Regions from separate parts of the Tissierella carlieri genome, predicted to be linked through region 4. Evidence: riboswitches for the same ligand, from Rfam matches in the RefSeq annotation. Region 4 holds a riboswitch; each other region holds the start of a gene.
The links. A riboswitch is a leader RNA that binds a small molecule or an ion and turns the genes downstream of it on or off. The one in region 4 is predicted to bind cobalamin.
Positions count from the first base shown of each region.

Region 1: linked by a shared signal. The riboswitch ahead of KQI38_RS07295 (YitT family protein) and the one ahead of KQI38_RS10710 (ABC transporter substrate-binding protein) in region 4 are both predicted to bind cobalamin.
Region 2: linked by a shared signal. The riboswitch ahead of KQI38_RS00160 (methyltransferase domain-containing protein) and the one ahead of KQI38_RS10710 (ABC transporter substrate-binding protein) in region 4 are both predicted to bind cobalamin.
Region 3: linked by a shared signal. The riboswitch ahead of KQI38_RS16570 (ABC transporter substrate-binding protein) and the one ahead of KQI38_RS10710 (ABC transporter substrate-binding protein) in region 4 are both predicted to bind cobalamin.

Region 1 covers NZ_JAHLOH010000025.1:95,965-104,125, reverse strand. Annotated here, with positions in the region: gene KQI38_RS07320 (Fur family transcriptional regulator) at 1-74, opposite strand, end outside; gene KQI38_RS07315 (metal ABC transporter permease) at 104-925, opposite strand; gene KQI38_RS07310 (metal ABC transporter ATP-binding protein) at 926-1,654, opposite strand; gene KQI38_RS07305 (metal ABC transporter solute-binding protein, Zn/Mn family) at 1,644-2,633, opposite strand; gene KQI38_RS07300 (phosphatase PAP2 family protein) at 2,829-3,437, opposite strand; gene KQI38_RS07295 (YitT family protein) at 3,713-4,564, opposite strand; cobalamin riboswitch at 4,708-4,893, opposite strand; gene lpdA (dihydrolipoyl dehydrogenase) at 4,982-6,391, opposite strand; gene gcvPB (aminomethyl-transferring glycine dehydrogenase subunit GcvPB) at 6,401-7,855, opposite strand; gene gcvPA (aminomethyl-transferring glycine dehydrogenase subunit GcvPA) at 7,852-8,161, opposite strand, start outside.
Region 2 covers NZ_JAHLOH010000004.1:96-6,358, reverse strand. Annotated here, with positions in the region: gene KQI38_RS22540 (Y-family DNA polymerase) at 1-615, opposite strand, end outside; gene KQI38_RS00175 (ABC transporter substrate-binding protein) at 780-1,886, opposite strand; gene KQI38_RS00170 (ABC transporter ATP-binding protein) at 1,896-2,666, opposite strand; gene KQI38_RS00165 (FecCD family ABC transporter permease) at 2,663-3,652, opposite strand; gene KQI38_RS00160 (methyltransferase domain-containing protein) at 3,645-4,655, opposite strand; cobalamin riboswitch at 4,740-4,909, opposite strand; gene KQI38_RS00155 (ATP-binding protein) at 5,610-5,843, opposite strand; gene KQI38_RS00150 (hypothetical protein) at 5,831-6,010, opposite strand.
Region 3 covers NZ_JAHLOH010000047.1:9,082-17,242, reverse strand. Annotated here, with positions in the region: gene bchH (magnesium chelatase subunit H) at 1-565, opposite strand, end outside; gene KQI38_RS16580 (ABC transporter ATP-binding protein) at 588-1,379, opposite strand; gene KQI38_RS16575 (FecCD family ABC transporter permease) at 1,384-2,382, opposite strand; gene KQI38_RS16570 (ABC transporter substrate-binding protein) at 2,372-3,427, opposite strand; cobalamin riboswitch at 3,640-3,824, opposite strand; gene KQI38_RS16565 (CGGC domain-containing protein) at 3,999-4,319, shown strand; gene KQI38_RS16560 (nucleotide sugar dehydrogenase) at 4,535-5,785, opposite strand; gene KQI38_RS16555 (DUF5301 domain-containing protein) at 6,210-8,153, opposite strand; gene KQI38_RS16550 (BlaI/MecI/CopY family transcriptional regulator) at 8,150-8,161, opposite strand, start outside.
Region 4 covers NZ_JAHLOH010000033.1:118,823-126,983, forward strand. Annotated here, with positions in the region: gene KQI38_RS10685 (Na/Pi cotransporter family protein) at 38-1,660, opposite strand; gene KQI38_RS10690 (tRNA (cytidine(34)-2'-O)-methyltransferase) at 1,768-2,235, opposite strand; gene KQI38_RS10695 (Cof-type HAD-IIB family hydrolase) at 2,253-3,065, opposite strand; gene KQI38_RS10700 (ABC transporter ATP-binding protein) at 3,328-4,101, opposite strand; gene KQI38_RS10705 (FecCD family ABC transporter permease) at 4,213-5,256, opposite strand; gene KQI38_RS10710 (ABC transporter substrate-binding protein) at 5,270-6,268, opposite strand; cobalamin riboswitch at 6,364-6,547, opposite strand; gene KQI38_RS10715 (esterase/lipase family protein) at 6,566-7,804, opposite strand; gene KQI38_RS10720 (methylated-DNA--[protein]-cysteine S-methyltransferase) at 7,848-8,161, opposite strand, start outside.

The sequences.
Region 1 (8,161 bases), on a different contig from region 4:
AAAATTACATTTCTCTGTTTCGTATTCTTTATTCCATGTTTACTAAATATTTCCTTATTATCTATTCTTCTCAATTTGCTATCTCCTTTTAATTATCTCAATTTTATTTTATCTTCCCTATAATTAAAGATATCACAAAGCAAATGGCATTTACAATAACTATTGTAGCTCCTGTTGGAAGGTCATAGATAAATGAAATAAGTATCCCTAATAGTACTGATAAAACTGATACTATTATAGATATAATTATAGTATTTTTAAAACTAGTAGATAATTGTAATGCTGTTACTGTTGGAAAAATAATCATACTTGAGATTAACATCGTACCAACTACTCGGATGCCAAGAACTACCGTTATGGATATTAAAATTGATATTAGATAATTTAATTGTTTGACATTTATCCCCATTGTCATAGCAAAATTTTCATCATAGGTAATTGCAAATAAACTATTATAAAATAGAATAATTAATAATAAAATAATTATGGATAAGATTACAGAAAGTATTAGTTCAAAATTGCTGATTACTAAAATACTTCCAAAAAGATAACTAAACAAATCAACATTAAATCCATTTGACAAGGAAGAAATTAGCACTCCTAAAGCCACTGAAAAAGATGATATAAGACCTATAGATGCATCCCCATCTATGTTATTTGTCTCAGTTAGTTTCAATATTATTATTGAGGCTACAGCAACTATTGGTATGGACATTAATATAGGTGACTGATTTAATAATAAGGCCATAGCCACTGTTGCAAAACTTACATGGGCTAATCCATCACCAATCATAGAATATTTCTTTAGTACAAGAAATATCCCTAGAAATGATGAAGAAATCGCTATTAAACTTCCCGCAACAATTGCCTTCATCATAAAATCATATTTTAATATCTCTCCTATTATATAAATTATATTTCCCAATTATATCCCTCCATCTATTTGATCTATATTGATAGGATTTGAGTATCTTCCTATTTCCTTTGAATGGAGGAAGGATTTATATGCGCCATAAAAAATAAGCTCTGTTTCAAGATATAAAACCTTATTTATATAATTTCCTAGAGTTTTCAAATCATGAGATACTACTATTACAGTTACATTATCCTCTTTATTTAATTCTTTGAGAATTCTATAAAGCTCATCTCTCATTTTAGTATCTAAATAGTTAGTGGGCTCATCTAGTATTAATATATTAGGTGAAGATACCATAGCCCGTGCCAAAAATACTCTTTGCTGCTGTCCTCCGGATAAATCACTTATTTTTTTATATCTTAAATCGTATATATCCAGTTTCTTGAGAATAGTATTTACTTTAATATAATCTTCCTCTGTATAGAATTTAAATATTCCTTTTTGTGATAATAATCCTGTTGCAACTATCTCCTTTACTTTTGCTGGAAAAAACTTATCACTTGAAATAGATTTTTGCGGAAGATAGCCTAATCTAGCTTCCCCATGAAAATTTATTCTGCCATCTGTACACTCTATTAATCCTAAAATTGCATTTAATAATGTGGTTTTGCCCGAACCATTAGGTCCAATAATTCCTAGATAATCTCCTTTATATAGGCTGAAGCTAATATCTTTTACTGCTTCATGCCTTCCATATTTTAGAGTTAAATTTTTTACTGATAATATCTCATTCTTCATAGCCAAGTCCTTCTTTTAATCTTTCTAAATTTCCTTTCATAATATCGATATATCTTACATCTGACTCTATCTCTTCCTTAGATAAATTATGTGCACCATGCAATAAAATCATTTTAGCTCCCGTTTCTGACGATATTATTTTAGCTACCTTAGGATCAATTAATTCTTCATAGAATATTGATTTTACCCCTGCATCTTCAATATTTTTAATTAATTCAATAATCATTTTAGGTGTTGGCTCTGCATTAGGAGAAAATCCATTGTATGGTGTAATAAACTCTAGATTATACCTCCTAGCAAAATAACTAAATGCAGAATGCCCACCATAGATAACCTTTTTTGAATTTACCTTCTCTAAAGCTTCTGCAATTTCTTTGTCTAGTAAGTCTAATTGTTTTTTATATTCTTCTGCATTTTTTATATAAAATTCCTTATTCTCTTTATCTGCTTTTGTAAGAGCTACGGTTATGTTATCTATCATTTTTTGTGCATATATAGGATCTAGCCATATATGAGGATCCTTATCACTGTGATCATGAGCATGGTCTTCATTCTCATCTTCTTCATTCTCATGACCCTCATGCTCATCTTCTTCATGCCCATGTCCTTCAAGTAGTTCTACACCTTCACTAGCATCAGTTATTATTAAATTATAGCCTTCAATATTATCTGCTATTTTTTTCGCCCAAGGTTCCATATACTCACCAGTATAAATAAATATATCCGCATTCTTAATATCTACCATATCTTTAGGAGTGGGTTCATATGAATGCGATTCTACTCCTGGTGGAAGTAATAAATTTACATCAACCTTGTCTTTGCCAATTTCCTTTACAAAATCATATTGAGGAAACAAAGTCGTTATAATTTTTAGTCTACCACTATTTATTTCTTCATGATCTGTGTTTTTACTGCAACCTGACATCAATAATATTACAAGAGAAATTATAAATGTCTTCCAAATCCTTTTTCCCTTCACCATATACTCCTCCTCGCTTCTAATCTTATTTTATTTACCACTTAAATGCCAACGCAAATCATTTGCATTTAATTTTTCGTATAAAAAACCTCTTAACTTTTACATTAAGAGTAATTTTATTTATATTTATTATATATAGAGATATATCCTTTGTCAATAATCTATATATAAATCTTTTAAGTGGCATATTTATTTTTATTCTTTAATTAACTTAATACTTATACAATAAAATATATACCCTATCAAATATCCACCTATTACATCTGTTGGCCAATGGACTCCTAAATAAATCCTACTAATTCCCATTAGACATATCATGACAAAAGATATAATATGGATTAGCTTTTTCTTCCTATCATTATCTACTTTTTTCGCCAATAAAAATGCTATTGTAGAATAAAGGGTCATTGTTACCATAGAATGTCCGCTAGGAAAACTTAATCCCCCTTGATTCACCAAAAAAAACTCTAATGGCCTCGTTCTTTGGAAGAATTGCTTTAATAAATAATTTAATAAATATGATCCCAGAGTTGATAACAACAATAATTTAGATATGTAATATTTCTTTTTGATTAACGTATATGATATCCCCATAGCAGTAACTGGCAATAAAAAATTTACAGATCCTATAAAGGATATAAATTTCATAAATGATAATATTCTTGGATTGGTATTATTATGTATGTACTTCATTATATCCACATCAAATAGAATACCCTCACTGCTACCATTAACCATAAAACCTAAAATTAAAAATATTATTAACATTAAACCTAAAATAAAATCTTTACCTTGCTTATTCATTTATACACCCCTATTATTTTTCTATCAAATTCATTATACCAAAGTTCTCGTAAAATACAAAAAACTTCTTAATAAAAAAAGGCTTCTAAAGGAGAATTTTAAGGAAAACTTTTTGGTCACTGCATAAGCGACTTGTACGAAATCAAAATGTTCGACAATCTGCTTAAAACTCAAATAGGTCAAGTTCTAAAATGAAAAAGACAAAAAAAGTAGAATTTTCTTATTCGTTATAGAAAAGGTTCATTTCTTTAGTGAAATCAACCTTTCTATTAATCTTATTCTTCTATGTTTTTAAATCCATCACCTAATACTTCATAAACATTACTTACTGTAATAAATGCATCTTTATCTATGCCTTTAATATAACTTTTCAATTTAATAAAATCTCTTCTATCTATAACTGTTACTACTACATTCTTTTTCTCTCCTGTATAAGCTCCTTTAGCATTATATATAGTCGCCCCTCTTTCCAAATCATTTACTATATATTCTTTAATATCATTACTATATTCACTCACTATATTGACTTCTTTGCACAAACTTATACCCTCGATAGTCCAATCTATTACTACACCATTTAATATAATTCCCAATAGAGAATACATTCCCAACTCAGGCCCGAATGCAAATCCAGCCATTATTATTATAATGAAGTCTGATATAAGCACTCCTTTGCCAAGCTCTATCCCAAAGAACTTATTTATTATCTTTGCTATTATATCAGTTCCACCTGTTGATGCATTTTGATTAAATACAATCCCCATACCTATTGCCGATATAAAAACTCCAAAAATTAGCTGTATTATAATGTCTTCTACTAAAGGCTGTTGTATAGGTATAACTCTCTCAAATAAAGAAATGGTTATAGAAGTCCCCAGACTTGCATAAATAGTCTTAAATCCAAAGCTGGTTCCCACAATAAGAAAACCAATTATAAATAAAACTATGTTAATGATTATCATAATAGCTCCTATTGATAAAATTGGAATCCAATGATTAATAACAATCGCAAGTCCATTAGCTCCACCTACAGCTAATTTCTGGGGCATAAGAAAGAAATATAAACCTGCTGCTACCATTATCATACCAAGAGTTATAAATACATATTCTTTTATTTTTCCTTTCAAATATATTCCTCCTTTATAATTTTTATTTACAAAAAACCTCCCAAAACTTAAGTGTTCTGGGAGGCACAAAGAAATAGACAGATTATATAATTTGTCTACATATTTAAATCTGCTTTTAACACCCCCTATCGACCGTAGAGTTTTTTAGTGCATAAGTAAAGGCAGGTCTTCTGACTTTGGTTCATAAGGACTTAAAGTCTTCCCGATTTATTCAGTGACATTAGTTTTAAATCCTTCCCCATTACAGCGGCGGGACCGTATAGGCATTTAACCTATTTCCCTTTTAAGCAAAGAATATTTTTCTCTGCACCTTCACCTAATTATTTAGTTATCAATTCAAGTATATAGTATATTATTATTACAGTCAACTATATGTAGCACCAACTAATCTCACCAAGAAAAAGAAGATAGGATATCCTATCTTCTTTTTCTTGGTGGTGCTATATGAATCGCTTTATCTTCTAATCCCAATGTAGCCTCAAAAAATGCTTCTGAAAGAGTTGGATGGGCATGAATTGTTCTCATTATACTATATATATCCAATCCATTAGCTATAGCCAGTGTTCCTTCTGCAATTAAATCATTTGCATGAGGTCCAAGTATATGAACTCCCAGAACCTTCTTATCTTCTTCTCCAGCAAGTATTTTTATTATTCCCTCTCCTTCTCCTAAGGATAAGGCCTTTCCATTGGCTGCAAACATAAACTTACTAGCCTTATAAGGTATTCCTTTTTCTTTAAGCTCTTCCTCAGTGTAGCCTACATGAGCTACCTCATTCATTGTAAATACGCAATTTGGATAGATATCTAAGTTGACATCTGGTGTATGACCCATTATTTTCTCCATTACATATTCACCTTGTGCAGATGCCACATGAGCTAATTGAACTCCTCTATTTACATCTCCTATGGCATATATGCCAGGAATATTTGTCTCAAACTCATTATTTACAAAAACACCTTTGTCATCATATTTAATCCCTAATTCATCAAGGTTTAACCCTTCTATTACGGGACCCCTTCCTGATGCAATAAGTACTTTATCTCCTATTACTTCTATTTCTTCGTCTTTTTCTTTATATTTGGCTAAAACTCTAAGTTTATCTCCCTCTTTGGTGATTTCTTTAGCCCTAATATCAACATATGTTTCAATTCCTTGTTTTTTCAACATTGGTACTAATCTTCTTGAAATCTCCTTATCTGCATCCTTTAAAATCCTAGATGCTAAAAGAATTACTTGGGAGCCTAGTTCTTGATAAATGCTTGCAAACTCTAAACCTATTACTCCACCACCTACTACAATTAAAGTTTCTGGAATCTCTTCCATCTCTAGAAGCTCATCAGACGTGATTACCCCTTCTAAATCAACTCCTTTTGTTTCGGTCATTTGTGGTTTAGAACCTGTAGCTATAACTATATTATCCACAGTTATTTCCTTTTTGTTTCCATCTTTTAATTCTACAGAAATATTATTTTTATCTTTTATATTAGCTGTTCCACGTAAAAATTCTATGTTTTTATAAGAGGATATAAGTTGTTCAATACCTCCTACTAAAGTATTTACAACTTTATTTTTTCTCTCTTGTAGTGCTTTTCCATCCATTTTAAATTCTCCTGCTGTAATTCCAAACTCAGCAGCTCTTTTAAAACTGGACATAATCTCTGCATTTCTAAAATATGTTTTAGTAGGGATACAGCCCCTATTAAGGCATGTACCCCCTACTTCTCTATTTTCTATTAAGATTATATTTGCACCAAGTTGAGCTCCTCTTATTGCCGCTACGTAGCCTCCTGGACCAGCCCCTATAACTGCAATAGTTTTAGTCAAATGGTACACCTACCCTTCGTATTTAAGCACTGGGAATCTAGCTGCTTTTGTTTCATCTGGTCTGCTTACAATAGTGTTTAAAGGAGCATCCTTTAATAACTGTGGATTTTCACTTGCCTCTTTAGAGATTGTAATCATAGCATCGATAAATTCATCAAGCGTTTCTTTAGATTCAGTTTCTGTTGGCTCAATCATAATTGCTTGATTAATAATTAATGGGAAGTAAACTGTTGGTGGATGATATCCCTTGTCAAGCAATCTCTTAGCTATATCCAATGTAGTTACTTCAGACAACGTATCCTTTAACCCACCTAATACAAATTCATGTTTAAATAAAGTATCTATTGGTAAATAGAAATGTTCTTTTAATTTATTAGCCATATAGTTAGCATTTAATACAGCTATTTCACTAGCTTTCTTTAATCCATCACTACCCATTGTCAATATATAGGTATACGCTCTAACTAATATGCCAAAATGACCAAAGAAATCCTTAACTTTACCTATAGTATATGGTACATTATAATCCAGATAGTATCTATCTCCATCTTTTTGTACCACTGGAACTGGTAAGAATTCTTCAAGATGTTTCTTAACTCCTATCGGTCCTGCTCCTGGTCCTCCACCACCATGAGGTGTTGAGAAAGTCTTATGAAGATTGAAGTGAACTACGTCAAATCCCATATCTCCAGGTCTTGCATGACCAAGGATAGCGTTAGCATTAGCTCCATCATAGTATAATTGCCCACCAGCATCGTGTACAATCTTAGCTATTTCTTTAATATTCTTATCAAATATTCCAAGAGTATTTGGATTTGTAAGCATTAATCCTGCTGTATCATCTCCAACTACTGCCTTAAGTGCTTCTAAGTCTACTAAACCATCTTTTGTTGATTTAACTTCTACTATTTTATATCCAGCCATTGCTGCTGTAGCTGGATTAGTACCATGAGCTGAGTCTGGAACTATGATTTTATTTCTCTTAAAATCTCCATTCTTTTCATGGTATGCTTTTATAACCATGATACCAGCTAACTCACCATGAGCACCAGCAGCTGGCTGTAAACTCATCTTGTCCATACCCGCTATTTCTGCTAATGATTTATCTAGCTCATACATCAATTGTAGTGCACCTTGAGTACAACATTCTGATTGATATGGATGAAGATTTGCAAACCCATCATATCTAGTTGTATCCTCATTAATTTTTGGATTGTATTTCATAGTACAAGATCCAAGTGGATAAAATCCAGTATCTAGACCATAATTTTTATTTGATAGATTTGTATAGTGTCTTACTACATCAACTTCAGATAGTTCTGGAAATTCAAGTTCTGAATCAGATAAAAATTCTTCTGGAATAAAATTCTTTATGTCCTTATCTTCTACATCTAGTGTAGGAAGATTATAAGCTTTTCTTCCTGACTTAGATAATTCGAATATTAACTTATCATATTTTCTCATTTTATCCCCTCCAATACACTACTCAATTTATCTATTTCATCTTTAGTCCTCTTTTCTGTTACTGCATATAGGACAGAATTATTAAATTGGGGATAATCTTTACCTAGGTGATAGCCACCTATTATATTTTCTTTTATTAAATCTGCATTTATCTTATCAGCATCTATATCAGATGTAACGGCAAATTCTTTAAAGAACGGTTTATCAAAAAGTGGTTTATATTTACCTGATTTAGTAATCTGCTCAAAAGCATAGTGAGCTTTTTTTGTACTTTGAAGAGCAACTTCTTTTAACCCTTCTTTTCCT
Region 2 (6,263 bases), on a different contig from region 4:
GAACACCTGCCCTAATCCGATATTTTTGGCACTTGGTTTATATCCTTTAATATCAGCTATGGTACATGTCTCCCAACCCAATGCATGATCTATTAGCAGTTCTGCATTAATACCAAATAGCTTATATAATAAATCTTCATTATGATAATCAGTAGGCTTGCCTATAGAACATCTTGCAATATCCCCCATGGTAAATAGTCCTTGTTTTTCTAATCTTCTAGCATATCCTTTACCTACACGCCAAAAGTCTGTTAGGGGCTTATGTGACCAGAGCAATCTACGGTAACTCATTTCATCTAGTTCAGCTATTTGCACACCATTTTCATCTATCGGAATTCGTTTTGCTTGAATATCCATTTCAATTTTAGCTAGATATAGATTTGTGCCAATCCCAGCTGTTGCTGTAATTCCTGTGGTGCTAAGTATTTCCAAAAGTATTTTAGTAGTAAGGTCTCTAGCTGATAGATTGTAGGTATTTAGGTAATTTGTAACATCCATGAAAACCTCATCTATGGAGTAAACATGGATATCTTCAGGTGCAATATATTTTAAGTAAATATTATAAATTTTCCTACTATATTCTATATAATATGCCATTCTAGATGGAACTACGATATAGTCAAGTGAGAGATTGGGCGAAGATTTTAATTCAGTATAATTGAAAGAAATATAAGTTAAATTATAATTTTCTTGTCAAAATGGAGTAGTCAAAGTCAAAAATATTATATCCTTCACTTTATTATCAATGATATAGCCTAATTCTACTATTAATAATAATACTAATTACTTAAAATACTATTGTATAGTTCATCATTTAATTTAATATTGTATTGCCTTTCGTAGTAATCAAACATATAGTCTTTAAAGAAATCTTCTTCTATTGTGCCTTCATAGTTCTTCATTGTCATCCACACTAAAGTAAGTGGAGAGTCTGCATTGGGAGCCCCCCAATTAAACATTCCTCTTGGCATATTATAAACTTGCTTGTTTTTCACTGCACTTATCTTTGACCAATCTTGCCCATCAAATTGATTGTTTAAGTACTTATCTGCATTAGTTCCACCAAAATCATATATTACATCTGGATTCCATTCATATATTTGCTCCATACTTACTTGAACTCCATCTCCATCTGTACCTGATGCACAGTTTATTAGACCAGTTTTTACAAGCCAATCATCACCATAATAATTTCCACCTCTAACAGCTATAATTCCTCCATCATTTGAATTTATCATTATGGCTTTTTTCTTATTTTCTCCTGTTTTTTCTAGTGGCTCTTTTACTATTTCATTGGCTTTTTTCCACTCTTGTTCTAATGAATCACTTTCATCTTTTTCAAATATATCTCTCATTAATTTGTCTATTTTAACAGACCATTCTTCATTTCTAGAGTCATTTTGGAAAAAATCTACTACTGGTACTCCTAGTCTATCCAATCCTTCTTTCTGAGTATCTCCATATACTAAAATTAAATCTGGTTTTAAATTCATAAGTTCTTCTACATTAGAAGTATATCCATCTATAAAACTAGTGTTAATATCCTTCCAATTTGGAATTATAAGTTCTAATATTTCTGGATTTGCATTGGAAAACCCTTTTGGATGAGAACCTACAATTTTAGTGGTGTCCTTTACAACTGATGCAAAAGTTGCTGGTAGTGGTGGTGCTATTATTACTACTCTATTTATATTTTCTGCAACTGGTATTTCTACTTCTGCTCCTGTTAAGTCTACTATTTTTTTAGTTTCAGACTTAGGCTCTACACTTTCTGTCACTGCAGGTTTATTTTCAGGCACAGTTTTTTCTTCATTATTCTTACTACATCCACTTAATGCTAAAGTAAATGTAAGCCCTGCTATTAATAACGTATATTTTTTATTCATAATTACCTCCTAATCTAATAAGACAAAAGTTTTTTTATTTATTCCCATACTTTTTAAATCTAGTATTTTAGATTTCATTCCAAAATACACCTCTATATTCTCTTCGCTTAATATTTCCTCTGTTAGACCATATTCATAGCTGTCTTTACCTAGAAATAAGGTGTAGTCTGAAATACTCATGGCGTTTTCTGGGCTATGAGTATTTATTATACAAGATATTCCCTTGCTTTTAGATAGATTTAAAATCTTGTCTAAAATTATCTTCTGATTTTTAAAATCTAAATGAGCTTCTGGTTCATCTAATATTATTAATCGTGGCTCTCCTGCTATTGCCCTTGCTAAATACACCATCTGAAGTTGTCCACCACTAAGTTCTGTACACTTCCTATCTTTTAAATGATATATTCCCACTTCTTCCATAGCAATTTTTGACTTCTCTTCATCTATTTTCTTTGGCATACTAAATGGAGGCATTAATTTCGTCCTTCCCATTAGTACCAAATCATTTACTCTATAAGGTAAATTAGTCTTTCCAGCTTGTGGAACATAGGCTACTTCTTTTTTATTTAAGATTTGATCTACTTTACTTCCATCTAAGCAGATTTCACCACTACTTAATTTAAATATACCTAGCAGACATTTTAAGAAAGTCGTCTTTCCAACTCCATTTTGTCCAAGTACTGAAACTATTGTATTGTGGTCTATTTCTAAATTTATATTACTTAAAATATTTGTCTTTCCATCATAAGAAAAACATCCATTTTTCATTTCTAATTTCATTTTATATCTCTCCTAGTATAAGTATAGATAAACATTGGAGCACCTAAAATAGCGGTTAATATTCCTATAGGAATTTCTGTTCCAGTGAGTGACCTTGCTATTAAATCTACTAAGACTAAAAATATAGCTCCCACTATTCCTGAAAAAGGTATTAAATATCTATTATCTGCTCCTATGATTTCTCTACATATATTTGGAATAAGCATTCCTATCCATCCAATTATTCCAGATACCATTACTGCACCAGAAGTTATTAATGTAGAGGCCATTATTACTAAAACCCTATTTCTCTTTGGATTTACTCCAAGGCTTTTTGTATCTTCATCCCCTAGAGATAGAATGTTTATTCTCCATCTTAAAATAAACAGTATTACTATTCCACTTATTATTGGAACACTTGCTAAAAATACTTTATCCATACTAGCTCCAGTAAAACTACCCATTAGCCAATATGTTATTGATGGAAGAGTTGATTCTGTATCTGCAATTAGTTTTATAAAAGAAGTTAAGGCATTGAAAAAAGAACCTACTATAACTCCTGATAACACTAGAGATAGTACAGAATCTTCTACTTTTATCTTTGCAATTAAATAACTTATAGCGACACTTAATATTCCCATTGAAAAGGATATTGTAAGTAGTAGTTTAGATGAACCTGGAAATAACAGTAATGCTAGTGCCGCTCCAAATCCAGCTCCACTACTAACACCTAGTATATCTGGACTTACTAAATTATTTTTAAATATACCTTGAAAAGAAGTTCCCGCTACTGAAAGTCCAAAACCAACCAGTATATTTAATAATACTCTTGGAATTCTAATATCCCAGATTACAGTACTATTAAAGGATTCCTCTGAAACACTATGAATTTTATTTGAAAATGCTTCAATTACTTCTCTAGGTTCAATACTATATCTTCCTAAAAATAGAGATACAAAAGAAACTAGGATTAAAATAATAATTCCTAGTGCTATTTTTTTATTCATTTATATTACCCTTTTTAAATATAGTCCTTGGATGATTTTCAATTTCCACTTCTACAAGTGAATACTTATTTAAACTTTCCATTACTAAACTTTCTGGCTTTAAAATGTCTAATCCATTTAAATTACCTGAAAGCCATCCTAGTATAAAGTTCTTAGGCTTAGTAAAATCATCATTCATTTGATGAGTGCTCACATATAAACATCCGTCATCATCTAAGGAATTATAAATTTTATCACTCATATTATCCATGTCTTTTACAAAGTCTAAAACTCCTGAAGTTATAATTAAATCGTATTTTTCTGTAGGTGTATAAGTATTAAAATCTCCTACTTCAACTTCTACTCTGTCTTCTACTTTATTTTCTGCTATAACGTCTTTTGTAAAGTTAATAACTTGTGCTTGGTCTATTAATGTACATTTTGCATTTGGGAAATTTTTGGCGATTTCAACTGAAAGAACTCCTGAACCACAACCTAAATCAAGTACTTTTATTGATTTGTTTTCGTCAAATAATGACTTCATAAGCTTTACAAATCCCTGTACTCTACCTAAGTACATTGAATTTCTAGCTCCTCTTCCCATTGACCTAAAGTCAAAGAAATCAGATCCATTGTCTTTATTTGCATTATCTCTATCTGCTCCATTTTTCAATAAATCATGGATATTGTCTATATTGGTTAAATCTTTCCAGTATAGAAGGTTTTCACCTAGATACATATTAGATTTTTCATTTAAGAAGTAATTAGTTTCATCTGTATTTTCAAAGATTCCATTTTCATATTTTATGTAATCCATAGATACTAAGGATTTCAAAAAGTACTCTAAATTCTTTTCATCTAAATGTAATGATTTAGCTAGTTCATCTATAGATTTTCCAGTTTCTAAACAGTTGAATATATTAAGTTCTAATGCCGTATAGATAAGTTTTGTCTCTAAATATTGAAATGTTAAATTTATTAATTTACTACCATCGTATTTTGGTAATTCGTTTGCGTTTTTCATAATATCCTCCTAATATATAATATGTTTTTTATAGTACATATTAGGCTATGTCTTTTTCATAATATTAATTACCTCCCCATCGAAAGCTTAATAGATAATTAGGCAGGTCTCCTGACTTAAAGATTTAGAATACCTCACCTTCCCAGTTTCCCAGTGGTTTATAAGGTACAACTCTTTTTACAGTAGCGAGGGCTGTTGTGGATTTTAACCACATTCCCTATTAAGTTAATAACACCTAATTTATATAGTATATTGTATATGTCGATTATACTTTCATTGATAACTATTGTCAATGAGAACCATTCTCTATGCAACACATTAATAATATATGGTTAAGATAGAACTTCAAACCCATTGATTTATCTATACTTCATGCTCGTGTCATTATTATAGCACGTTCCCCTCAAGCTGGGTCGGAGAAAATATGGTCATTCTATTAACATTTAGAGCTGTTTTTATGATTTTAGATATAAATTTAAAGAGGATTTAATCTATGTCCATCTTCCCTAAAGTTGTTATTTACCATATCTAATGACATTTAATACTATTTAAAATTCTTAAGATTTATTCATGCCATTACTTTGACAAGAGGGATTACACACAATAGTAAATTATTTGCTAATTTAGGTCCATTGGGATTTTTAAGTGCATCCTTAATATTATATACAAAAAATTCTAAATGACTTGGTTTAATTGGTTTTTTTGGATTTTGGGGTTACTTCAAAAAAGTTCAAGACAGAATTAAAAATCTAATTTTATTGTTAGTCGATCCCGTTTCTGAATATTTTTTATTTACATTCGTACTATCCAACTTTTATATACAGCCACTTAAAACACTTACCATTATAAATGATATTAACAGCAATACTGCTAAATGTTTCATAATTTGCTTTTTCATTTTTTATCCTCCTTATAATTTTGACTAAAATTTAAGTCTATAGCTGTTTTAGTAAATCAAAGGTTGATATTAGATAAAGAAAAAACCTTTGCTGAACTTTCCAACAAAGACTTAGATATATTTTTTAAGCGATAATGTAATTGTGAATCGACTGCCTTGGGCTGATTTTTTTCATATACTATGGTTCCTTCGTGCTGAATTATGATTTCCCTTGCAATAGCAAGACCAGGACTTGAACCACCAAATTCTCTGGAGCGAGATCTGTCTACTCCATAAATTAGATATAGCATGCTCTATCAATACTTAAAATATCAGTAGCTAATCTTTTTGCAGGTTTAAGAACTAATCCTGATAAAAAATACATGAACCCTACACCTGTGACTATGGCTACCACCATAAATAAAAAACTGAATCGTGAATATGGCCCCACTGTTTCTTCGATAATTATCTCATTCAAATTATCAAGTTTGATTTCTCGTATTTCCTCATCTAATTAGAAATCTAATTAATCAATATTGATTTTTTATTATTAACTGCAATGGATCTATAACGTTTACGTTAAGATTATAAAGTTCCGAAATTGTAAAAGCCACACACAACAGAGTGAGAAACATTGAGGTAATAAGTGTGAGCCTGATTCTCAAAGAAATCCCTTTTTCATATGTCATCCTCCCTAACAATTAAATCGTTTTGTAAACTTAAATGAAAAT
Region 3 (8,161 bases), on a different contig from region 4:
TGCCAGCTTCTTCTACTTCTCTTGGTTCAAGTGGTTTCGGCAAGTCTTTTATATTTCCATAGTCTCTCATCATAAGATAAAGCATATTCAGAATATTGGATTTGTCTGCCACCTTAAAATATTTCATTATATTGGAATAATTTCTCATATCTCTCATCTTGCCTGGCATTATCTTCCCAAGCATTTCTGCTGTATTTCTCATCTTTTCAATTGCAGCCATATCCATCTTTTTATTCTGACTCTTCATACTATCCATGGTGAAACTGCCAAGACGCATATATTCCCTTGCTGAGCTTCCATAAGGGATTATATTTCCATTACATTCTTCAAGTCCAATATATACATTTTTAACTACTGATGAAGGGCTTCCCATTAAGTCTACAAATACTAGATGACTATTTTTAATATCTTCTATCATTTGTTTTGCTCTTTTATCATCTAATTCTTCTTTTCCATAATAGATACTTAAATCCAAGATTTCAGGATAATTTTTGTTTATCTCCTTTCCTGCCTCAATTAAGTTTTTAATTCCCGGAGTTGACACAGTTATAAATGTAATTTTCACCTCAATAACCTCCTAATATATTCTAAACAACTTTCTTCGCATAAAATATTGGCTTCATTGTATCCGTATCCATCGTGATTTCAGCTTTAACTTTAAAAACTTCTTCAAGCACTTCAGATTCTAATATGGTCCAAGGATCACCTTGACTGTATATTTTTTGATTGTTGATTACAATAAGTTTATCTGAATATCTAGCTGCATGATTTATATCATGTAATACCATAACTATGGTTATTCCCTCTTCTTTGTTTAGTCTAGATACGAGATCCATTATTTCTAATTGATGACATATATCAAGATAAGTTGTAGGTTCATCTAGTAGTAAGATTTCTGGCTTTTGTGCAATGGACATTGCTATCCAAACTCTTTGTTTTTCCCCACCTGAAAGGGTGTCTATTCTTCTATTTTGAAGATCTGTTACTCCTGTTTTTTCCATAGCCCATTCAACTATTTTATCATCCTCATCATCTATGCCTTTCCACCAATCTTTATGGGCATACCGACCATATTGTACTAATTTTCTTACTGTTATATCGCTTATGGTATTATTGTTTTGATTCAATATAGCCATCTTCTTAGCTACATTTTTATTTTTCATCTCGAATATATTGTTCCCATGTAAAAGAACCTTCCCCTGTCTAGGCTTTATACTTCTGCTCATAGTACGAATCAAGGTAGTTTTTCCACATCCATTTGGTCCAATAATAGAATAAACCTTCCCTTTTTCTATCCTTAAATCTATTCCTTTTAAAACATCTTTATTTTTATAGCTTATGCTTAAATCTTCAATCGCTAATATAATATTCTCATTCATCTATTTACTCCCTTCTCAGCAAGAATAAAAAGAATGGTGCTCCTAATACTGCCATCACAATACCTACTGGTATCTCTGTAGGACTTAGAAAGGTTCTTGCAAAGGTATCACTAAACATTAAAAGCACAGAACCCAATAAAGCTGTCGCAGGAAACATATAGTTATAATCGTTTCCCATTATTAGCCTTATGCTGTGAGGAACTATAAGACCTACAAAGCCTAAAAGCCCTACCACGCTTACCGCACTTGCTGCGAGAAAAGCTGCCAAAGCTGTAAATCCAAGTCTCGTAGCTTCTACATTTAACCCAAGCCCCCTTGCAACATCATCGCCTAGTATTAAAATATTAAGTTTTTCTGCAAATATATTTACTAAAATGACTCCTATTATGGTATAAGGTAAGATTGTCTGTACCTCTGGCCAGCTTCTTGAAGAAAGGCTGCCATTCATGAAAGTAAGAGCCCCATGGACACGATCACTATAAAAGACCAATATGCCCGAAATACCAGCTCCAAACAAAGCAGATACAGCTACTCCTGCTAATATTATCCTTGTTGTCTGTATTCCACCTTTCCAAGATAAAATATATATTATAAATGCCGCAGCCATGGCTCCTACAAAAGCAGCAATTGGTACTAGTCCTATGTGCTGGGGTAAAATAACTAATACAGCAATTCCAAAGAGCCCTGCACCACTGCTTATACCAATAATACTTGGATCGGCTAAGGGATTTTTCATTACTCCTTGCAAAATAGCACCTGACAGAGCAAGATTTGCACCAACTAAAGCTGCTAGTATCATCCTTGGTAATCTGATATTCCAAATTACCATTCTTTCTGAACTTCCATCGTCCGTCATAATAACCTCAAATATACGCCTTGCCCCTACCTCAAGAGTCCCTTTAGTATTTCCCAATATAAAAGCTACAAAAAAAAGTATTACTAGAATAGCAATAATAGCTACTTTATAACCTGTATTGTCTTTAAGGGAAATATCATTTTTCATCCTGTTTATTCACCTCTCCATATACTTCTGGATATATACTTCTAGCCATATATTCTATAGCTTGATGATAATAAGGTCCTGCATTATATAAAAAATATTCTTGTGGAAGATGAATAACACGACCCTCTTGAATAGCTTTTACTCCATTCCATACTGGATTTGTTGCAAATTCTTCTTCTATAGCTTTTACAGCCTCCTCATTGCTGGAAATCATACTTGTAACCAAAATATAATCTGGATTCTTGTCTACTATATACTCTATATCTAATGGAGTAGTTTCTGATCCTATAGTATCAGGTGGTAAATCAGAAGCAATATTTTTAAGTCTCAGTATTTTAGATATATCCCCAGCTATACTGTTATCAAGCTTAACAGCAAGGGTTTTAGATGTTATGTATAATATGACTACAGATTTATTCTCCTCCGGTAATTTAGATATGATTTCCTCTTTATGCTTTTCCAGCTCTTTTATCTTTGTTTCAGCTAACTCTTCCCTTTCAAGTATTTTTCCAAAAGCTTTATAAGTTGATACCACATCATCATATCCTCTTATATGAGTAGTAATTACATTGAAACCCATTTCTCTCAATTTCTTTGCTTGTGTTGACTGAGTTCCAACTTGGGCTATAATCAAATCTGGTTTATGAGGTATTACAGATTCCATATCTATAGAATATACTGGTCCTATTGTTGGAAGGCTTCGTATTTCTTCTTCGTATTCAGGTATAAGTTTTACATTATCTGATACATCAGATGTACATACAGATTTTCCACCTAAATCATACCAGATATTTAAAGGGGTACCAGATAAAACAGCTACCTTTTCTGGTTTATTTTCTAAAATAGTTTCTTTTTTAAGAAAGTCTTTTACTTTTAAAGGATACATATCTCCTTCTACAGTTATTGATAACTCACTATTCTCTACCTTCTCTACATTTTTCGTATTGCTTAATCCTCCCACACTGGTAGTTTTAGTGCAGCCTGAAACACTGGATATCATTATAGCTAAAATCATTATCCACAATACTCTTTTATAATCCTTCACACTTTTCATCCTTTCCTTTTTTATAAATAAAAAACTTCAACCCTCATAGCTCCCTACGATTGTTGAAGTTTCTAAGCCTGTTAAATAAAAATCCTGTATGTGATAAATCTTGAAGTAAGTTCTATCAAAAAACCTCCTGAAAATAATCAGAAGGATAGCGAAATAAAACAATTTAACATAATATACTAGCTTTCTCCATCCACCGTAGAGTTACTTTTGCTAATAAATAGGAAGGTATTCTGACTTAAGCCTCATCATCTTTTCTGTCTTCCCAGTTTCCCAGTGACATTTAGAAAAGACTCTTCTTTTACAGCGGCGGGACCGTGCAAGATTTTCACTTTGCTTCCCTATTACTTATAGAATTCTAATTCTATAAACCTATTTATTCCATATTCAATTTTCATCACCAATTATACTATATAAATAATTATTAAACAAGTATAAGCAAATGTATTTGTTATTATTTTGCTAATAAATATCCCCTATTACTTTTTTCTTCATTGACATTATATAATCTTTATAGTAATATGACAGGAACAAATTATTAGATAAAACAGTTAGGAGAGTAAATATGAAAATCGCAATTGGAATATGTGAAAAAATAAATGGTAAGTGTTCTACTATGGGATGTTTTCGAACATACAATAACAAGGAAAAACATTTTTCTCAATACAAGAATATAGAAACTGAACTTATATCTCTATTCTCATGCAATATATGTTCTATGGATTCTAAAGAAAATATAATTACTATTGCAGAGAGACTGAAAGATTCTGGAGTAGATAGAGTACATCTAGGGGCTTGTGCTGTTAAATGCAAGGCTGATAGAAAAGATGAAATTAAAGAAATCTTTGAATCTATGGATATAGAGGTAGTAGAAGGTACTCATTAAGGTAAAATAAAATGTACATAATTTGATTAAGATAATATTTATGGGATTGCCAAATAAGGATATAGAGTTGTTTAATAAATTGACTTTTAAGGCTTGAGAAAATATATAAGACACAAGTGGAGCATAATTGCTCTCTTGTGTCTTATATTCATTATACTAAAACTACTTCCCTTAATATTTCTATTTATCCTATTAATTTCACTATTTCATTATATTTATATATCCAATTTCCCCAATACATGAACTTTTATTTCTTTCTGATCCAAATGCTGTAAGTATATTTGCCCTGTACAATCAAAGATTTCCAATACTCCATATTTTTTTAATTCTTCAGCAGTGATTTCTTTAAATATATCATGTCCTACTAAGAAAACTACTAATTCAGCACCTGATATTGCTTTAGTAAAATCATTTTCTTGATTTTCTAATTTATCTCTTGAAATAGGATCATAAGCTGAATAATTGATATTTAATGATTCCAATTCTTTTATAATATCTAATATAGGACTAAATCTTGTTTCCTTCACATTACCTGCATAGGTTGTCCCTAATAATAAAACTTTACTTAGATTATTCTTGTCCATTATCTTTTTTATGTCGTTGGCTACTTTAATTGGCATATAATCATTTCTTGCTCTAGACTCTTTGATAATTTTAGCTTCATTGGGAGCCAATTGTGCTAAAAACCATGGAACAACTGGAATACAATATCCTCCAACACCAGGTCCTGGTCTATGAATATTAACCCTTGGATGCATATTTGCTAACTCAATGACTTTCCATGGATCAGCTTTGGCTTCTTCACAAATTGTTAGGACCTCATTGGCAAATGCTATATTAATATCTCGAAAAGTATTTTCCACTACCTTGACCATTTCTGCTGTCAAAGCATCAGTTTCTTTTATTTCACTTTTGACAAAAGACTCATATACTTTCTTCGCAAGTTCTGCAGCCTTCAGAGTAACTCCTCCTACTACTCTATCATTGTAGACCAATTCATTTAATGTGTTTCCAGGCTTTACTCTTTCTGGCATATGTGCAAGATAAAAGTCATCAATACCACTTAGACCGTTAGTTTCTAACATAGATTTAATAGCGGTTTCTGTTGTTCCTGGTGCAATTGTAGATTCAACAATTACCAAATCTCCTTTTTTTAATACCTTTACCAGCTCTGCGCAAACTGCTTTTATATGATCTAAACAAATTTCATTGTCCACTACTAAAGTAGGTACTGCTATAATGAATACATCCGACTCACTTATTTTATTCTCCAATGTCAGATTTTCATTATTCAGAACCTTACTTAACATATTATTTAATTCAATATCTTCCGTCTCTATTTCACAATTAGCAATTTTTGATAAGTATTGTTCATTGATATCAATACCTCTTACCTTGTTTCCTGCATTGGCTAACAAAACTGCTGTGGGAAGTCCAACATATCCTAATCCTATTACTGAAATCATTTTTTTATCTCCTTTCAATGGAATTATCACAAGAACAAAGTCTGTAAATAAATCGATAAATCCATTCTGATTTTTCCATAGATACTACTATAAATCTCCGTAGCATCTATGGTTTAAATCTTTTATTTAAATATAACTTTACTATCATTGTATATTTAGTCTATTTGACTCGTCAATAATATATTTTTCGACATCGTTTTGCAACATTCGACAATATTGTCATTATGCACTCATACAGTAGGACAACTCTTCTATGTGAAATTATTCTTATCATATTAAAACTAACACTAGTCAAGCTTTTTATTTTCCTTATGAATCAGGTTCTTAATCTCTCTATCTCTCTTTTACTTTTATAGAATTAGCAAATATTTAATTTACCAAGTAGAGTCCTTTCATTATAAATACGATCGATAAAAATAGTATTTTATTTTATATTAAGCTGTGAAAACCATTCCTCTGGAGATAAGGCTTCATCTATTACATTGTTTCTATCTCCTAGTAATTCTTTGCATAGAATCATCATGATTTGTCCTCTTAAACCATCTATATTACCTGCCTCAAACTGAGAAATCATATATTGAAGAGCTTCTTCCTCACCATTTTTTATAATTTCTTCGTATTCATTCTGATGCATATCAATATAAATCCATGGATTAGATGCATCTTTAGGTGATGACATTATAATACTTAAATTTTCCTCTATCATATCTACTATTTCCTGAGAAACCTTATCATCTGACTCTTCTATTTTACCGGATATCAGTTCATTCGTATTATTTATATCGTTATAGTCCTCTCCTGTCAATTCATTGATAAATTCATAGGGCTTCTCTACATAATATTTATTTCCATCCTCATATATATAATAAATCTCTCCTATTACCTCTATCCTTTTGTAATTTTCTACATATGGGGCATCATTTACACTTAGCCTTTTTGTTCTCCTTCCATTGTTAATTAAAGCCAAAATATCCAGCTCATAAGAAATATCATCTTTTGCTAAATTGTCCATAACTTTCTGAGATAATAAATCAAATTGTTCCATAGTAGAAGAATCCTTCCATACATCCTTGTTCATATTGTAATTTGCCCAATCTCTAGTTCGCTGAATCAATTCATCATTTTCTCCATCATCTAAAACAAAGTTTACATATTCAACATTACCAACTAATGCAAATATTAAAATAGCATTTTGGTCAAAAACATTCTGATTATCCGCTCCGGAAAAATACTCCCTTACGGTCCTTGAAGTATCATAAGTTATTTCTATTACATAGGGTTCTTCCTTAGTAAAAAGCTCTACCTTTGATCTAGTTAACGCCTGTGATATAGGAAGTCTATCTACTATATTAACTACTTTTACATTATCCCCTACATATTCAGTTGTGTTTTTATATATTTCATAAACGGAGAAATCTATTTTTTTAGGGGATAGAGTTTTAGGATTAGACAGCAATACAATTCCCGTTGTAATGACAACAAATATACCGATAAACACAATCCAAAACCTAGGGCGCTTATAGTTTAATACATTCTTTATTCGTCCCTTAGTATTTCCTCCACCAAAGCTAATAGGCGAAATCAAGCCATTTTGTTTTATTGATATGGAAAGTAAAGAATTAGAATAACTTTCTCTGATATCTTCCCTTGATTGTTTCATTACACTTTCATCACAGGACATCTCCATATCCTTCACCATTAAAATAAAAGATATCCAAATTATAGGGTTAAACCAGTGTATTGCCAGTGCTATAAATGCAATAGGTTTAATAAGGTAATCTCGTCTTTTAATATGCATCTGCTCATGTTTAAGTATATAATCAAAATCATTCATATCTAACCCAACAGGTATGTAAATTTGGGGTCGAATAAATCCAAGTACAAAAGGTGTACTAATTAAATCTGTTTCATAAACATTATCTTGAATCAATATAGCAGTAGCTAGTCTATGTTTTAATTTAAAATAAGAAAACAATCCATAGGAAAGTAAAATTATCATACCTAAAACCCATATCCTAGAGCCTATCCTTAAAGCTAATTCCATGGGATTAACACTTGTTCCAGAGTCAGGGGCCTTGATTGGTTTTTCAATTGCAGTATTTATCATATTGTCAATTGTCTCAACATTATTGCTTACGTTAGGGGCCTGAGTATAAATTACCTCCTTTGAAATATCACTAGAATACATTAGACTTAAACTACTTTCAAAGGAGAAAGGACAAATCAATCTAAATAATACTATACTCCAAAGTATATACGAGAATATCTTTGGCGCTTTTTTTAGCAATAATCGTACTATCATAACTCCTAAGGCAACACAACTTGCAGTTAGACTCATATTTATTATAGCAATAAAACGATCTATCATTTTGTTGC
Region 4 (8,161 bases):
AATATAATTATACAACCCCTTTTTATATTAATATTTTTTATATATTCCTAGGCTTTGTTTTATAGTTATCAAGTACATATAATGCTATATTAGAGCAGTGATCTGATACTCTTTCTAGATTAGATATAGCATCTAAAAATATTATTCCAGGTCCTGTTGAACATAAACCTTTATTTAATCTATCTATATGATTAGTTCTATTTTTTGTTTCCAATGCATCCACTTCATCTTCTATAACTAAAACTTCCTTAGCTAAAGCTTCGCCATTTGTCTTAAATGCTTCCATTGCCTTCTGAAATCCCTGCTGACACTTACCAAATATCTCATGTAGCTCATCTATAGCTTCCTCTGTAAATTGAAGATTACCCTCCATTCTTTCTTCGGCAAGTTCAATTATATTTTCAGCATGGTCTCCAACTCTCTCTATATCATTTATATTATTGAAGAATACATTGACCTGATTATGTTCTTCATCTGATAATGGTGCATTTGAAAGTCTTACTAGATAATCAGTTATTTCTCTTTGCAACTTATTTATTTTTTGTTCCTGCTCTAGTGCTGGTTCTATTTCATCATATTTCCCTTCCACAAAGGCTCTTCGGGCTTTTCCTAAGTTATCCTCTACATAACTACCCATTCTAGCAATTTCTTTTCTTACTTGACCTAATGCTATAGAAGGAGTTTCTATGATTCTGAAATCAAGGAATTTTGCTTCCTGTCCTTCTAGCTTATCATCCCCCGGAACTATAGCTTTAGCTGCCTTAACTAGTAGTCCAGCAAAAGGCAATTGAATTAATACATTTATTAGATTAAATAAAGTATGAGCATTAGCTATTTGCCTTTGAACATCATTTGGAGACAATTTAGTTACTATATTTTGAATTGGTGTCTTTAAAACAGTCATAAATATAATTGTACCAACTAAATTAAATAAAAAATGTATGATAGCTGCTCTTTTTGCTGTCTTATTTGCCCCAACTGACGATATCATAGCAGTTGTAGTTGTACCAATATTGTCACCGAAAAGGATTGGAAAAGCAACATTAATATTTAGTAAGCCTTGCCCAGCTAATGCTTGCAATAAACCTATAGAGGCACTACTGCTTTGAACAATAGTTGTAAGACCTAAACCTACTAACATAGCAAGAACAGGATTTTCTAAACTAACCATAATATTACTAAAGGCTGGTAAATCAGCTAAAGGTTTCAATCCACTCCCCATCATATCCATACCAATAAATAATATACCAAACCCAATAAGTATTTCAGCCATGTTTTTAGCTTTTTTCTTGGAAGTTGCAATCCAAATTCCCACGCCTATAGCTACTGCTAAGGGTGCATAATCTGTTAAATTAAATGCAATCAACTGGGCAGTTATAGTTGTACCTATATTTGCACCCATAATAACACCAACTGCCTGATATAAAGACATAAGACCTGCATTAACAAATCCTATTACCATAACTGTAGTAGCAGAACTACTTTGAACAACCATAGTCACCAATGTACCAACTATAACACCCATTAATCTATTGTTAGTAAGTACTTCTATCAATTTCTTTAGTTTTTCACCTGCAGCTTTTTGAAGACCTGTTCCCATTAAGTTCATTCCATATAAAAATAATCCAAGTCCACCAAGTACTGGTAGTGCTATATCCATAATTAACCTCCTAGACAAATTTATTGACCTATTTATTCTTTTGTTGAACTATTTATTCTAAATACATAATATCATATTTTATTCAATTATTATCATCAAATAAAATATTATTCTATATTGGGAAAATCTAACTGTCTTAAAGCTTCATACAATATAATATTAACTGAATTTGCTAAATTTAGTGATCTCGCTATATTGCTCTTCATTGGTATTCTAATACCCTTCTGGAGATTCCCATCTAGTATTTCATTAGATAATCCCTTTGTTTCCTTTCCAAATACAAAGAAAGATTCATCCTTATAGCAATTTTCAGCATAATTATTTTTTGCTTTAGTAGTAGCATAATAAAATTCACCATTAGGGTACTTTTCCAATACTTCAAAAAAACTATTATAATAATGTATTTCTACTAAATTCCAATAATCAAGTCCTGCCCTTTTAAGAGCTTTGTCATCTACAGAAAATCCTAAAGGTCTTACTAAATGAAGCACTGTCCCTGTAAGGGCACAAGTTCTAGCAATATTTCCTGTATTTGAAGGTATCTCTGGTTCTACAAGTACTATATGTAGTGCCATAATTAAGTCACCATCTCCTATTCTAATACAAATTTCTCTATTACTTTAGCTACACCATCTTCATCATTTGAGTCTGTAATATAGTCTGCTTCTTTCTTTATGAATTCATCACCATTTCCCATAGCCACACCTAATCCTGCAAATGTCAACATCGATAAATCATTCTCGCTATCTCCAATAGCTATAACTTCTTCCGGCATAATTTTGAGTCTATTGCATAACTCCCTTAAAGCCTCTCCCTTAGACACATTTAAGCCCATAGCTTCTATGTTATTAGCCCAGGAACTAGAAGTACCTATATTTCCTAACTTGTCTAGATCCATTCTTAAATCTTGAAGTTTCGCTCTATTATCATCAATAAATAAGAACTTATATACATTTAAATCCTTTAGTTTGATTATTTCCTCTATATCTTGAAATACCTTTATATCTATAATGGTATTTCCATTGCCTTCATTATAAAATTGAAGCACTTCATCAACCTTAACATGAGAATAAAATCTAGACTCATCATAGAAATGATAATAGATATTTTTCTTCATAGCAAGATTTACTATTTCTTTAACTAAACTATTATCTATAGGCTTTTTATATATAATATTAGCATTCTCATCTACGATTATTGCTCCATTACATGCAACTATCGGATTTTTTAAATTCAAAGACCTAGAGTATGATAAAGCTGATTTTAATACTCTTCCCGTTGATAAAACAATGTGAGTACCTTTGTTCTTTGCCTTTTCTATTATTACTTTTGTTCTTTCCGATACCTGATTATTACTATTTAAAAGTGTACCATCCATATCTATAGCAACTAATTTATATTTCATTTTTCTCACTCCTCAACTACTTAATATAGCATAAAAAATAAAATAATAAAATACAAATTTAAATAATAACAACCTTTATTGTTATTTTATATCAAAATCTCCTTTGATGTTAATAAAGAATTTCTATATGAAATAGCTTTTCTGAAATTTATTTATATAAAATTCTTTTTAAAATATTAAAAACAAGCTAGAGCTTGCCTATAATTATAAAAAACCCTTTCTATTAATTAAATAAAAAGGATTTTTCACTTTATTATAATTATTACAATGCAGTTAAATAAATTGCATCAGTATATTTATTTTTTTCTATAACAACTTTTATATTATATGCAAATTCTATATTTTCCTTTGTTATGACCTCTTCTGGACTTCCTATGCCAACAATTTGTCCTTCATTTAACATAATTACCTCATCAGAGTATCTAGATGCTAGATTTATATCATGGATTACAACCACTATAGTAGTCCCTTTCTCTCTATTTAATTTTCTCAAAAGGTTTAATATCTCTATTTGATGATTTATATCTAAGTGAGAAGTCGGCTCATCTAAAAGGATAATAGAGGGATTTTGGGCTAAAGCTTTAGCTATGATAACTCGCTGTCGTTCACCACCAGAAAGCTCTGTAATAATTCTATTTTTTAGATGAAATGTATTAGTCATCTCTAAGGCTTCCTTTACAATTTCATAATCATTATCATCTTCTCTTTGAAACCTTCCCTTATATGGATGCCTACCCATTAATACTATATCTTCTACGGTAAATTCATAATCAATAATGGTATTTTGTGGTACCAATGCAATTTTCTTAGCTAATTCCTTAGCCTTTATCATGTTAATATCAACACTTTCTACAACAATCTCTCCTCCTTTTGGAGTATATATCCGATTGAGATTTTTTAAAAGTGTTGATTTTCCAGAGCCATTGGGTCCTATTATACTTATAAATTTCCCCTTTTCTATACTAAAGGATACATCCTTTAGTATTAGATCTTTTGCATATCCAAATTTTAAGTTTTTCACTTCTAATGCATACATGGTAACACTCCATTCAATTGACAACTAACAGTTAACGATTAACGATTGAAATCATTAATCTTTTAATTGATTTTTGTTCTTTGTTAATTGTCATTTGTTAATTGATTTTCACTATCTTTTACTCTTCCTAAGTAAATATAAAAAAAATGGTCCTCCAAATAAAGCCGTTATAATGCCTACTGGAATTTCAACAGGTGAGATAATCGTTCTTGCTATTGTATCTGCTGATACCATAAATATTCCGCCCACAAATGCTGATGCAGGAAGAATTATTCTATTATCAGGTCCAAGTATAATCCTCACTATATGAGGAATTATAAGTCCTACAAATCCTATAATTCCTGCTATAGATACTACCATGGAAACCATAAAAGTTCCCAATATTAATATATATATTTTTGTTTTCTCTACGTCTACTCCTAAACTTTGAGCTGACTCCTCTCCAGTCAGCATAATATTTAAATCTCTTGCAAAAAAATTTATAAAAATCATTGAAATAATTACAGGAATTGATATCTTAATTAAAGGCTCCCACCCCTTACCTGCTAAGCTACCTAAGGTCCAATATATAATCTTTGCCATATCTTTACTATATATAACCATTAGAAAGGACATTATAGCTGTTAAAAATTGGCCTATGGCAATACCTGCTAGAAGTAAGGTTGTAACTGGAACCTTGTTCTTTATTCTAGCAATATTATATACTGTAAATACTGCTCCCAAGGCACCTATAAAGGCAAAAATCGAAATAGTGGATATATTTATAAATGCTATATTAACTCCTAATATTATTGCAATACTTGCACCAAGGGCTGCTCCCGATGATATGCCTATTACATAAGGATCAGCCATTGGATTTTTAAATATTCCTTGAAATGCAGTACCAGCCATAGATAAACTAGCACCGACTAAAATCCCCAATAACACTCTAGGAAGTCTTATTGACCAGATTATAGTTTGATGAGATTTCTCTATATCTGAAACATCTATATATTTTTTTATAATAGGTAGTTTTGAGCCTACAATCCTAAAGGTATCTATAGAACTAATATTGGCAGTACCTATTACTGCAAAAAAACCTATTGATAATATTAATACTAAGAACAACACTATTAGGATAAAACCATATTTATCCTTATTTATGCTTTTTTTCATTAAAATCCCAACTTTACTTAAATAATTCTGGATGAATAGACTTTGCCACTAATTCCAATGCTTCAATTATTCTTGGTCCAGGTCTAGACACTACATTTGCTTCATTACCTTCAAATACATATACTCTGTCATCTTTTATAGCCGATATAGTCTCGAATCCTGGTCTCATCTTTATAGATTCAATAGTTTTATCTGGCATATCTTGAGATGCTAAATAGACTTCTGGGTCTTTTTCAATTAATTTTTCTAAATCGTATTGAGGATAAGCTATTTCTACACCCTTTTCATCTTTTTCATCTGCTGCAATATTTATTCCACCTGACAATGTTATAAGCTCGTTCATGAAGGAACCTTTACCAGCTGCCTGTAGTGGATCATGCCATATTTCATAAAATACTCTCACTTCTTCTTGCCCCTTTATTTTTTCCAATATATCATTTTTCTTATTATTCATAGCTTCAACAAGTTCTTTTGCTTCTTTATTCTTTCCTGTTACTTTTCCAACGGTTTCAATATCTTCCATCACAGCATCTATGGTTTCGGGCATAAATCCAAGAACTTTAATCCCTGCATCTTTTAATACCTTATTATCTTCCTCATTGCCAGCACCGTATACCAATACTAGGTCTGGATTTAACTCTACAATTTTCTCTAAATTAGTAGCCGTAAAATCACCTACTATTTCTTTTGTCTTAGCTTCTTCTGGATAATCACAATAAGATGTCACCCCTACAATTCTATCTCCTAAGCCTAAGGCAAATAAAACTTCTGTATTATTTGGTGCTAATGATACTATTTTCATAGGTTCTTTTTCCATAGTAACCTTATTACCAAAGTTATCTTCTATTTCTATTGGGAATTCTTGAGTTTCTTCTCCTACATCTTTATTTTGTGATTCTACACCTTCTACTTTTAATCCTTCATTTGAATCCTTCTTTGGTGTACATCCAACAATTGTAAATGCTATTAGCATTAATGATAAAAATAATGCGATATTTCTAAACTTCTTCATTTTTTACCTCCCGTTTTTTCTTTTAGTTATAAAGATAAATAAAAAAACTTATGCCTTTTATAAAGGATAAGTTTATAATCTATCTCATCCCTCCCTCCGAGGCTTAAATATAGGCAGGTATCCTGACTCATGGATCATCCTAATCCCAGCACCTTCCCAGTTTCCCAGTGGCTTTTGCTGGTTTCGTACCCAATCACAGTAGCGGGGGCTGTAGTGGGATCTCACCACTTTCCCTTTTAAGTTCCATTAATATGGAACACCTATAAATCTATTCTTTTGTAAAATAATAATATCAAATTAAAATTTATATTTCAAGGGGTTATCCTCAAATATAAATCCGTCTTTATCGATAATTGCCATAAATACCTTTGGCTTTTTTACCTCAGTAGGACTTATATCTAATTTAATATCTAAATTATTATTACCTGCAACCATTACTAAGTATCTATTGTATGATAGATTTATTGCTTGAACTCTATTATCGTTAATCTTCATATACTCACTGGATATCTCATTGGATATTGAAGTCCTAATATTTATCTTGTTACAGTTATCGGCTAAAATAATATATACCTTTTCTACTTCTCTGTCTTTAAATTCCCTAGTTATAGGTTTGCTTAGAATTGATGATAGATAATCCTTTGACTTATATAAAATTTCTGTATGATTTCCTTCTAATATTATATTATTTCCGCCCAAATATCCTAATGTGCTAGCTGTAGTTACAGTACCATCTCCATAATTTGTTTTAAATGCCTCTATGGGCTTTCCATCTGCCCATTTGATTTTTTCTTTTCCCTTTAGTTCTACTATAAATTCTTTATTTGTATAAATCCCTTTTCCACTTATAATAAATAATTTATCTTCATTTATAGATTCCTTTTCCAATGTATTTAAAAATGAATTATTTATAGACATATTTTCTACGGAAATTTCTTTTTTTACTCCTTTATCTTTCCAAAATAAATAATTTCCATATCTATAACTTGGCAATAAATCCTTAGCAACAGGAAATATGTTTCTTAAAGCCTCTATATAATGTATTTTTTCAAACAAATAATAATAAAGTATAAAGCCAAGCTTTAGTCCATTGTAAAGAATATTATCCTCTATTTTCGGATAGGGAAGCTTTCCTCCACTCCAGAAGCAATACGCATCTACACTTCCTAAATTCGGAGTTCCTAACATAATTAGCTTATCAATATAGGAAGGATTAAAATAATTAATATATGCCCTCCCTAACAGTCCCCCTAAACTATGGCCGATGAGTATTACTTTTCTCGCACCTGTCTTCAATTTTAATTTTTCTATATTAGGAACTAGATACCTATCTACTGCCTCCAATACAGGGATTTTCCAATTATAATAGCAAATAAATAAGTTTTCTCCTTCTTCATAACCCATAGAGTTTAATATTTCAATAAATGGTCTATAAACCCTTTCTGCCAATCCAAAAGAAAAATCCCCAGTCCCCTTTATTATATCATCACCCATAGAACCAAAAAGTCCTGGTATAAAAACAATAGGATAGTCCATATTTATTCTCCTTTCTGCTTTTATATCAGGATATTCAATTTACTTATATGGTGTTATTCATTTCTAATTTCAATAGTTTATCTTTTAGTTCAACTCCACTAGCAAAGCCTACTAAATTTCCATTGGAACCTATGACTCTGTGACACGGAACTATAATAGCTATTGGATTTTTATTTAATGCTCCGCCAACTGCCCTCGGTCCTTTAGGACACCCGATTTTTTCAGCAAGTTCCTTATATGTTCTTGTCTCTCCATAGGGTATATTTAATAATTCCTTCCACACGCTTTCTTGGAAAGGAGTTCCCTTAAAGGAAATTGGCATAGTAAATTCCTTTAATTCTCCCTCTAGGTATTTAA